DNA from 2 places in the Alteromonas sp. ABD4_190 genome. Region 1 is predicted to be linked to the other one. Evidence: predicted binding sites of a transcription regulator. Region 1 holds the regulator's gene; the other holds the start of a gene.
The links. The regulator FliA, encoded in region 1, starts transcription of late flagellar genes. The targets are predictions, from matches to a motif close to CTAAAGNTNNNNNNNNNNNNGCCGATA.

Region 2: a site for FliA is predicted at 3,476-3,502, ahead of ACXAFM_RS05870 (HAMP domain-containing methyl-accepting chemotaxis protein). Genes of this name have one in related genera too.

What each region holds. Positions count from the first base shown of each region.
Region 1 is NZ_JBSWWN010000001.1:3,281,536-3,286,935, forward strand. It holds gene flhA (flagellar biosynthesis protein FlhA) at 1-857, shown strand, start outside; gene flhF (flagellar biosynthesis protein FlhF) at 887-2,296, shown strand; gene ACXAFM_RS14325 (MinD/ParA family protein) at 2,302-3,168, shown strand; gene ACXAFM_RS14330 (RNA polymerase sigma factor FliA) at 3,165-3,896, shown strand; gene cheY (chemotaxis response regulator CheY) at 3,933-4,316, shown strand; gene ACXAFM_RS14340 (protein phosphatase CheZ) at 4,351-5,106, shown strand; gene ACXAFM_RS14345 (chemotaxis protein CheA) at 5,119-5,400, shown strand, end outside.
Region 2 is NZ_JBSWWN010000001.1:1,328,976-1,334,375, reverse strand. It holds gene lysC (lysine-sensitive aspartokinase 3) at 1-1,235, shown strand, start outside; gene ACXAFM_RS05870 (HAMP domain-containing methyl-accepting chemotaxis protein) at 1,308-3,332, opposite strand; gene ACXAFM_RS05865 (symmetrical bis(5'-nucleosyl)-tetraphosphatase) at 3,616-4,443, opposite strand; gene apaG (Co2+/Mg2+ efflux protein ApaG) at 4,451-4,825, opposite strand; gene rsmA (16S rRNA (adenine(1518)-N(6)/adenine(1519)-N(6))-dimethyltransferase RsmA) at 4,834-5,400, opposite strand, start outside.

The sequences.
Region 1 (5,400 bases):
TAGACTTAGAGCCTAACACTTATACCATCGCTATGCTCGGCGTCACTATTGGCGATTCCGTTATAAGTCATGACGAAGAGCTTGCCATTAACCCAGGGCAAGTGTTCGGAAAATTAGAAGGACGCGCTACTAAAGACCCTGCTTTCGGGCTAGATGCGGTGTGGATTAAGCCTAATAAGCGCGAGCACGCGCAAACGCTTGGATACACGGTTGTTGATGCCGCTACGGTTGTGGCGACTCATCTAAGTCAGTTACTTTCAAATAACGCCTATCAGTTACTTGGGCATGAAGAAGCGCAACAGCTTCTAGATATGCTGGCCAAACAGCACCCTAAATTGGTGGAAGGACTAGTACCAGATATTCTCCCGTTAAGTACGGTAGTGAAAGTACTGCAAACCTTATTGTTTGAGGGCGTGCCTATTCGCGATATGCGTACCATTGTACAAACGCTTAGTGAGTACGGTACACGTAGCCAAGACCCAGATGTACTGGTGTCTGCAGTGCGTATTGCCCTTAAGCGTTTAATCGTTCAGGAAATTACTCAGGGGGCAAAAGAGATACCTGTCATAACCTTGGCGCCAGAGTTGGAACAGATGTTGCACCAGTCACTTCAAGCAGGTGGCGAAGACGGTGCTGGCATAGAGCCAGGTCTGGCAGACAAGCTGCAGAAATCATTGCAGCAAGCCAGTCAGCAGCAAGAGTTAGAGGGAGAGCCTGCGGTACTCCTTACCTCTGGAATGCTACGACCCGTACTGTCTCGCTTCTTAAAGTATTCGGTTGTTGGGCTTCATGTTCTTTCTTACCAGGAAGTGCCTGATGACAAACAAATAAAAATAGTCAGTTCGGTCGGTCAATAATCTGACACTGGGTGATTGGAGAGGTTGCAATGAAAATTAGACGTTTCTTCGGCAAAGATATGCGTGAGGCGTTAAGCCAGGTTAAAGCTGAGTTGGGCAGTGACGCCGTGATCATGTCAAATCGCAAAGTTGCCGACGGTATTGAGCTTGTTGCAGCCTACGACAAAGAGCCTGAAGCTAAGCTTTTCACGCCTAAGGCGGCACCACAGACCGCTGCTAAAACGCCTGGCCAAAAGGCTGTGCCTAGCTTAAGTGAAATTATTGGCGACGATGGTCCTGATAGCTTAAAAGCCTTGTTGGAAAAGCAGCATGGTGGAAACACAGTTGCAGGCAGTTCTGCACAACCAGCACAGCCAATGTCAACGAACGCTAAGCACGCCAACGAAATTGCATCTCACTTAGATTTTTCAGAAGCGTTTATCGACGACCTTGAAACACAGTCACCAGTACAAGATGCTATCGAGCAACAGACTTTTCCTGAGCATCAAGCGTCAAGTATGGGTGAAACTTCTGTATCCCAGTCTGCTGAACTAGCTCAAATCAAAGAAGAGTTAGCTTCACTTCGCGACGTATTGCAGTATCAAGTTGCTGACCTAATGGAAGCGAAGAACAAGCGTCAAAAACCTGTTCATCAATACTTGGTCACGCGATTAACCGATATGGGTTTGAGTAGTGCACTTGCAACTCAGTTGATTAGCTATACACCGGCTCATTACAACGAACGTGACGCGTGGGTATATCTTCTTAACCTATTGGCTAATCGCATAAATGTTACCGGAAACGATATACTTAGCTCACAGGGTGCGGTTGCATTAGTCGGGCCTACTGGTACAGGTAAAACAACCACGGTTGCAAAGTTAGCCGCCCGCTACGCACAGAAATATGGTGCAGAATCGGTGGCTATGATTACTATTGATACGTATAGAATTGCAGCCTATGAGCAACTAGCGACATACGGAAAAATTATTGGCTGTACTGTGCGAAAAGCGCAAACTAGTGAAGAACTTGCAGATTTATTGTTCCAACTTCGTCATAAGCGACTAGTATTGATTGATACAGCAGGTTTTAGTCAGCGTGATAGTCGATTAATTAAGCAAATTAAGCAGTTCGATAATGGCCAAATGCCAAAAGTTAAAAAATATTTGGTAGCGCAAGCCAATACGCAATATCCGGCTTTGCAGAGAATCATTCAAGCGTATGACGATATTGAACTAAGTGGCTGTATTTTCACAAAGTTAGATGAGTGCTACTCTTTAGGAGAGGTACTTAGTGCAGCGGTTGAATACCAACTACCGGTTAGTTATGTCACCGATGGTCAAAAAGTGCCTGAAGACATTAAGATTGCAGAAGCGAAATCTTTAGTTTCCGCTGCTGCAAAGCTTTATAAAAAGTACGGTTTGAATCATACTAGTGGTAACAACGCAATTAAAACAGCATAAGCAGTATGATTGACGATCAAGCGAGTAGCTTAAGAAAAATGAAGCAATCACGGTTAATCAAAGTAATCGCCGTCACCGGTGGTAAAGGTGGCGTCGGTAAAACAAATATTACGCTTAACACTGCTATCGCCATGGCGAAGCAGGGCAAGCGTGTAATGGTTCTTGACGCGGACCTTGGTCTTGCAAACGTAGATGTGATGTTAGGCCTGCGAGTTGAGAAAAACCTATCTCACGTACTCTCTGGCGAGTGCACGTTAGACGAGGTTTTAGTAACCGGCCCCCACGGTATTAAGATTGCTCCCGCCACATCTGGAACCCAGTCAATGGCGGAACTCTCACCCACACAGCACGCTGGCTTGATAAGAGCGTTTAGCGAGCTGCGTTCTCAAATAGACGTATTAATAGTCGACACCGCTGCTGGCATTTCAGATATGGTATTAAGCTTTTCTAAAGCCTCCCAAGATATCATGGTGGTGGTTTGCGATGAGCCAACATCACTAACTGATGCGTATGCGCTGATAAAAATCCTTAACCGTGAGCACGGTGTTTTTCGCTTTAAAGTTGTGGCCAATATGGTTCGCGATGTGCGAGAAGGTCAGGAATTATTTAGCAAATTAAGCAAAGTGACAGGGCGTTTTCTTGATGTTGCACTAGAATTAGTGGCGACGGTGCCATTTGACGAAAATATTCGCAAGGCTGTGCGTAAGCAAACAGCTATTGTTGATGCTTTTCCTGGCTCTCCTGCAGCCGTAGCGATAACCAAGCTAGCAAACAGGGCGCTTACTTGGCCTATTCCAGCGCAGCCTGGAGGTCACTTAGAATTTTTCATTGAACAATTAGTTGCAGAAAAAGCCGTAGGAAGTCAACGTTGAACAGCAAGGCCGCCGCTTATCAACAGCAAACAGATAAATCGCAGTTAGTCGAAAGACATGCGCCTCTGGTTAAGCGAATTGCGCACCATTTGATGGCGCGACTGCCTGCGAGTGTACTTGTTGATGACCTTATCCAATCAGGCATGATTGGCTTGCTAGAGGCCGCACGGAATTTTGACGGTTCTAAAGGCGCAAGCTTTGAAACATTTGCAGGTATTCGCATCCGCGGTGCCATGCTTGACGAAATACGCAAAGGTGATTGGACGCCACGTTCTGTTCACCGCAATGGTCGCGCGATTACTGAGGCGATATCTCAGGTAGAAAGTGAAACTGGGCGTGACGCAAGAGATTCTGATATTGCTGACAAGCTAAATGTAAGCTTGCAGGATTATCATCAGATGCTTAATGAAGTCAATGCTGGAAAGTTGGTGGGCATTGAAGATTTGGGGGTGTCGGAGGATGTGATCACTACAGAGCAAACTAGAGGTAGTGATGCACCGCTGGAAGATTTGATGCAAGGGGCTTTTCAAAAAGCGTTGGCCCATGCAATCACGACATTACCCGAGCGAGAAGCGATTGTTCTTTCACTTTATTATGATGAAGAACTAAACTTAAGAGAAATAGGCGAGGTTCTTGACGTAAGTGAGTCGAGAGTCAGTCAAATTCACAGTCAAGCCATGTTAAAACTCAAATCACGAATGAAGTCGTGGCAAGCTGACGAAGAATAGAGATTAATAACAATTAACCCCTCAGTGGAGGCTATTTTGGATAAAAGCATGAAAATTCTCGTGGTCGATGACTTTTCAACCATGAGACGCATCATCAAAAACCTACTCAAAGATTTGGGTTTTGCCAACATTCAGGAAGCGGATGACGGAAGCACTGCATTGCCAATGTTACAACAAGGCGATTTCGATTTCGTAGTTACTGACTGGAACATGCCTGGCATGCAGGGCATCGATTTACTACGCGCGATAAGAGCAGATGATAAGCTTAAGCACTTGCCTGTGCTTATGGTTACCGCTGAAGCGAAGAAAGAGCAAATTGTTGCCGCCGCGCAAGCGGGTGTTAATGGCTACGTCGTTAAACCTTTCACAGCAGCAACGTTAAAAGAAAAATTAGATAAAATATTCGAACGTTTAGGTTGATCCAGACGCTCAACAGATAAATGAGGTTTACTGGATGTCAATGAATGTAAACGTTCCAATATCGTTGGAAGAAGCAAAGCAACTTGTCACTTATCTTGAAGAGGGTGACAAGACCTCTGCTAATGCACTACTTGAAGCAGTCTCAATGAAAGAAAATGTTGAGTTGTTTGCTGAGGTAGGAAAGTTAACGCGTCAACTTCACGACGCATTGAACAACTTCCAAATAGACGATCGCATCAAAAATTTAGCTACAGACGATATTCCCGATGCACAGTCCCGCCTTACCTACGTAATTGAAGAAACTGAAAAAGCTGCTAATACTACTATGGACGCCGTTGAGGCGAGCATGCCGATAGCTGAATTGCTTTCGGAGCGAATCGAGAAGGTAATGCCAGAGTGGAAAAAGCTGATGAACCGCCAAATCGAGTTGGGTGAGTTTAAGGTTTTATGTGCAGACTTAGACGAATTGTTGGAAGACGGTTCGAATCAGTCAGCTAAACTTACACAGTTACTTACTGAAGTTTTGATGGCACAAGGTTATCAAGATTTAACTGGGCAAGTTATTCGTCGCGTAATTGACCTGGTTAAAGAGGTAGAAGAAAGCCTTGTAAACATGTTGACCATGTTTGGTGAGCGTGACGGTGCAGAACAAACTAAATCATCTAGCGTTAAGGCCGATAAGGTTGATGGTGTAGAGGCAGAAGGCCCAATTATTGATGCCGAAAAACGAGATGACGTCGTTTCAGGCCAAGATGATGTTGATGATCTTTTGTCTAGCTTAGGTTTTTAGGGGAGCGGGTGCATGTCGTTTGATGTTGACGAGGAAATATTACAGGACTTTCTAGTTGAGGCTGGAGAGATACTTGAACAATTACAAGAACAGCTCGTTGATCTTGAGAACAATCCTGAAGATGCGGATTTGCTAAACGCAATTTTTCGCGGTTATCACACGGTAAAAGGTGGTGCTGGTTTCCTTTCTCTTACTGAGTTAGTTGAAATTTGTCACGGTGCTGAAAACGTTTTTGACGTCATGCGCAATGGCCAAAGAACGCTAACGCCTGAGTTAATGGATATCATTTTGCAA
Region 2 (5,400 bases), 2.0 Mb from region 1:
TGAGTGCTTCAGCAGGGGTAACAAATCACCTTGTTAGCTTAGCGCATACTCCAATGACGCAACAGCAAATTGAAGAAACCTGCCAAGCCATTGTTGATATAGAACACGCTATTCTCAATAAGCTTAAAGACAAAGATGCAATAGAGACCAAACTTAACGATTTGCTAGAAGAAATGCGTAGCTTAGCGTTTCACGAAGAAATTCTTCACCGCGATGATTTGAAAGATCAGCTGCTATCTATGGGTGAGCGAATGTCATCATTGATGTTCTCATCAGTACTTGCAGAGCAAGGCGTGAAAACCATGAACTTTGATGTTCGCAAAGTACTTCGTACTGACAGCGAATTCGGTGAAGGCGCGCCTCAAATAGAAGAAATTGAAAAACTTGCCAAACAGTTGCTGGCGCCCGAAATTAAAGACGCTATTGTAGTTACACAAGGCTTTGTTGGTGCAGATGAAGAAGGCCGCACTACAACGTTAGGTCGTGGTGGCTCTGATTTTACGGCTGCACTACTTGCTGAAGCGCTTGATGCAGAATCGTGCGAGATTTGGACTGATGTAACGGGTGTGTACACAACTGATCCGCGCATTACTCCTGCTGCCCATCCGCTGCCTGAACTGAGCTTTGAAGAAGCGGCGGAAATGGCCACCTTTGGTGCTAAAGTGTTGCACCCTGCCACTATGGAGCCAGCTCTACGTAAAGACATTAAAGTGTTTGTAGGGTCAAGCAAAGAGCCTGAAAAGGGTGGTACATGGATTGTGCGTGATTGTGAGCACGAACCACCGTACCGTGCTATTACTCGCCGTAAAGAGCAAGTAATGGTGACAGTGAAAACACCGAAAATGATGTACGCGCAAGGCTTCCTACAGCAGGTATTTGCTATCATCGCTAAGCATAAGCTGAGTGTTGATTTGGTAACAACATCGGAAATCTCGGTATCTTTTACTCTTGATAACCCAGCTAACTCTGTAGCCCAGCGTTTGAATAAAGAGACCATCGCCGAGCTTGAAACTATCTGTGACGTTAAAGTGGAAAAAGGTTACGACCTTGTCACTGTTGTAGGTAACAACATGCAAACGGCAATTGGAGTTTCTAGCAAGATTCTATCTGCGGTATCTGATTTCAATCTGCGTATGATTTGCTTTGGTGCTAACCCGCACAACTTATCATTCTTGGTCAACGAGACCGACAGTGACGACGTGGTTCGCAAGCTGCATTCGGCATTGTTTGAATAAGTCTAGGTTTGCGTAAAGCGTAAAAAAAACGGTCGCCTCAAGGCGACCGTTTTTTTTATTACTCTTAGAATATTAAACTTTAAACTGCCTGATAGACTGCTGTAGCTCTTCGGCAAGACGTGCCACTTCATGGCTAGACTCAGATGTTTGCTGTGCACCCGAAGTTGTCTCTTCTGCAATGCTCACAATAGTTTCAAGCTTTTCACTGATTTCTTGCGATACCGTATTCTGTTCACGGGCAGACTGCTCAATTTGAGAGCTAACGTCATGGGCTTTGTGAACCGCGTCGGAAATAATATCTAGCGCTTGCGTGGCTTTTTCAGTTTGTGCTACACATGCTGCAGTTTGCTCTTTACCTTGATCCATCACAGATACCGCTTTTTCAGCCCCAGCTTGAAGCACTTCAATCATGGCGTTGATCTCTTGCGTCGACTCCTGTGTTCGGCTCGCAAGGGTTCTCACTTCATCTGCAACTACCGCAAAGCCTCGCCCTTGTTCACCTGCACGGGCAGCTTCGATAGCGGCGTTCAATGCAAGTAAGTTAGTTTGGTCGGCAACACCGCGAATAACGTCAAGAATGCCACCAATGCTCGCGCTATCTTGATGAAGCTTATTAATAACGTCGGCTGCTTCTTGTACATCTCGAGATAGGATTTCAATAGTATTTTTGTTCTCTAGCGAGATTTGGCGAACATTTTCAGCTTCAGCATCTGCATGGCGAATCTGGCTAAGTGTGTCTTCCGCACTTTGCACAACAAGCTGCGAGGTTGAATGCATTTCTGTTGTAGCTGTTGCGACCTGGCCAATTTGTGATTTCTGATCCTGAATAGAGTGGGTGGTTTGTGCCGTCACTGCTGATGTTTGTTCCGACGCTGCAGCTAGCTGCTCTGCCCGAACATTGATGGCGGTAATAAGCTCTTTGAGGTTGCCAATTAGCGTATTACAGTTTCTTGCTAATAGCCCAAACTCGTCTTGTGCTGAATCGTCTAGGCGATGAGTAAGGTCACCTGATGAAGCAACAGTGAGTAGCTCGTTTACGCGATAAAGTGGGCGTGTAATTGCGCGAACTGTGACGTAACCAATGAACGCTGCAACAGCAATAGAGATGATTACAACAACGATAACAAAGGTGTTACCTGTTGTAATAGCACCATTTACTTGGCTCTCTATATGAGACGCTTTTTTATCAGCAAGATTAAGCAGGTTTTCAAGTTCGATAACCCCTTGAGTGATATTTGAATCTGAAGCGTTAAGTGCCTTTTCTGCGTCATTTCTACGCTCTAGGCGATCGACATGAAGCTGTACTACACCATCATTAGCTTTAATGGCGTTGATGGCATCGTTAACCAAGTCGTTAATATCATCAAGCGTACCTGAATCATCACGACCGCCCGCAGCTTCAACCATATCGCTTAGCTGGGTAACCACCTTTTCAACGACAAGATCAACTTCGTTACCTAATGTCTGCGAACGTACTAATGTCTCGGTTTTTATATATTCATATGAAACAGTTAAAAGAGAAAGTAGTGAGGTCTCAAGCTGGCCGCCGATCTCAGCTGCACGTCTAAGATTAGGATCGCGCTGCACTGAATCTAAGTCCGAAAAATCCAAAAGGTAGGTGGAGGCATCGTCTGCGTTATCTTCAGCATCACCTAGTCTGTCTTGTATATTGTTGCGCAAGTCGAGGTACATTTTGTGATTCTTGTACATAGCCTCAACATTAGTGATATACGCATCATAAGATTCACGAACACTGTTTAACGTGTTTCTTAGCTCTGGCTCATTACTAACGGCTTGCGCTAGCTTGTTGTACTCATTTTCAAAGGTGTCTTGGGCAGAGTTAAATGACGCTCTTTTGTTCTTAAGATCACTTAAATCTTCTTCGATATAGCTTTCGAAGGTAAGTCGACCCATATTCAGGAAGCTTGCTTTGAGTGCATTACTGCCTGCTACCGTGGGCAAGGCAACGTCATTTACTTCCTCTGTTGCAGAGCCTATGGAATTGAGGTTATAAAGTGAGACAACACTTATAACGATTAGAAGTGCGCTAATCGCTACAAATCCCCCGATTACGCGTGTGGCTACCGTTATTTTCATCGGAACTCCTGGATGAGTGTTTTTTATTTTTATCCCTAACGATATTACCCGCCTCAGCTAACAAAATATAGCACTTATAAAGTGATGCATGCTTGAATGCTGAGCAGGTAACGAAACATCATCGTTACTTTTACAAGTAAGTGTATCGGCTACAAAGACTTAATGTTTATTTTATTTAGCACTTAAGTCTGATTGTTATTACTGGTACAACCAGTTTGACCGAAAAAAGCAGGCTCTTCCGCGGATAAGTTTCGTATCTGTAGGCGTGTATATAATAATGATTCTATGCCGGTACGCTAATCAAAGTTGCGGTATCTAAATTCAATAGCGTCATACTTTGCCCCCACACGTAGCCAGTATCTAAACCAACAAACTGTGAGTTATTTGTATGTCCTGATAGCGCGGCCCAGTGTCCGAAAATTACTCGCTGGCTAGTTGTGAACTTTGTGTTTTCTATTTCAAACCAAGGCTTTAAGGTGCTATTAGCACTACTAGAAACAGTACTAGGATGAGACTTATTGTCAAAGTCGAGGGTGCCATCGGTATGAACAAACCGCATGCGCGTACACGCATTCACAATAAAGCGCAGTCGCTCGTCACCTTTAAGTTTATCTGACCAGTTGTAGGGTGTATTTCCGTACATCTTTGAAAGAAAAGTGGCGTAATCAGCGGACTTAAGGATGTTGCAAACTTCATCACTAAGTGAAACGCACTCATCAATAGACCACTTAGGATAAAGTCCCGCGTGGACCATCACAGAGTTTTCATCTAATTTCATCGCTAGAGGAAACTGCCGCAACCAATCAACCAGTTCGTTTAAATCCGAAGCGTTAAGAAGCGGGTCTAACTTATCTGACTTTTTGGCTTTACGGATGTCGTTAACAACGGCGAGTAAATGTAGGTCGTGGTTACCTAAAACACTATTAAACTGGCTGCCAAGAGATTTCAGAAAGCGCAATGTGCTAAGCGAATCTTCTCCTCTTGCAACCAAGTCACCGACAGCAAACAGCTTGTCGTTTGTCTCGTCAAATTCTACTTTATCCAATACGCGACGAAGACCGTCATAACAGCCCTGAATATCGCCAATGACGTAGGTGTTACCTTTAGACATAGAAACCTTAATGAAGAATGCTTGGAATGGCTAGGCGAAATACGTTTATAGGAACGCGAAAACGCTCACCGCTTTCTAGTTCCATTACATAGTAGCCTTCCATATTGCCAACCGGTGTGTCAATGACTGCGCCACTGGTATAGTCAAAATGTTCACCAGCTTTCATTATAGGCTGTTTTCCTACCACTCCATCACCCTCTACTTCTGACGTTTTACCGTTAGCGTCGGTTATCTTCCAATAGCGACTAAGCAGTTGGACGGTATGCTCACTATTGTTTTCAATAGTAATGTGGTAGGCAAACGCGAACTGCTTAGAATCTGAGGGCAGGTGGTCAGGAAGGTGACGGGTTTTCACCCGCACCTTTATATCAAGTACATCCATAGAGGAACTTATTGCTCTTGTTGGTGCTCTTTTGCCGATACAGCGTTAGCTATAGTGGCAAAGTCGTTAAGCGATAACACTTCTGCGCGAGAAGTTGGATCTAACCCTAACTCACGGATTTCTTCCTCACTTAAGCTGTCTTTCAGTGAGTTACGAATAGTTTTTCGGCGTTGATTAAAAGCCTGTGCACAAACGCGCTCAAGGGTATTTACTGATTCAACATCAACGGGTGGAGCTTGATGTGGAACTAGTTTTACAACGGCCGAGTCTACCTTCGGAGGTGGCTTGAAGGCACCTGGCGGAACATTCAAAACAGGGATCACGTGGCAATAGTACTGGGCCATTACTGAAAGCCTGCCGTAATTTTTAGATCTCGGTCCAGCAGCTAGTCGGTTCACCACCTCTTTTTGAAGCATAAAATGCATGTCTTCGATGCAATGAGCATGATCAAAAAGGTGGAACATTAGCGGCGTTGAAATGTTGTAAGGCAAGTTACCAAATACACGAAGCTTCTTGTCTTTTATTGGCATTTCTTTGCATAGTGCGCCGAAATCCATCGTCATCGCGTCTTGTTC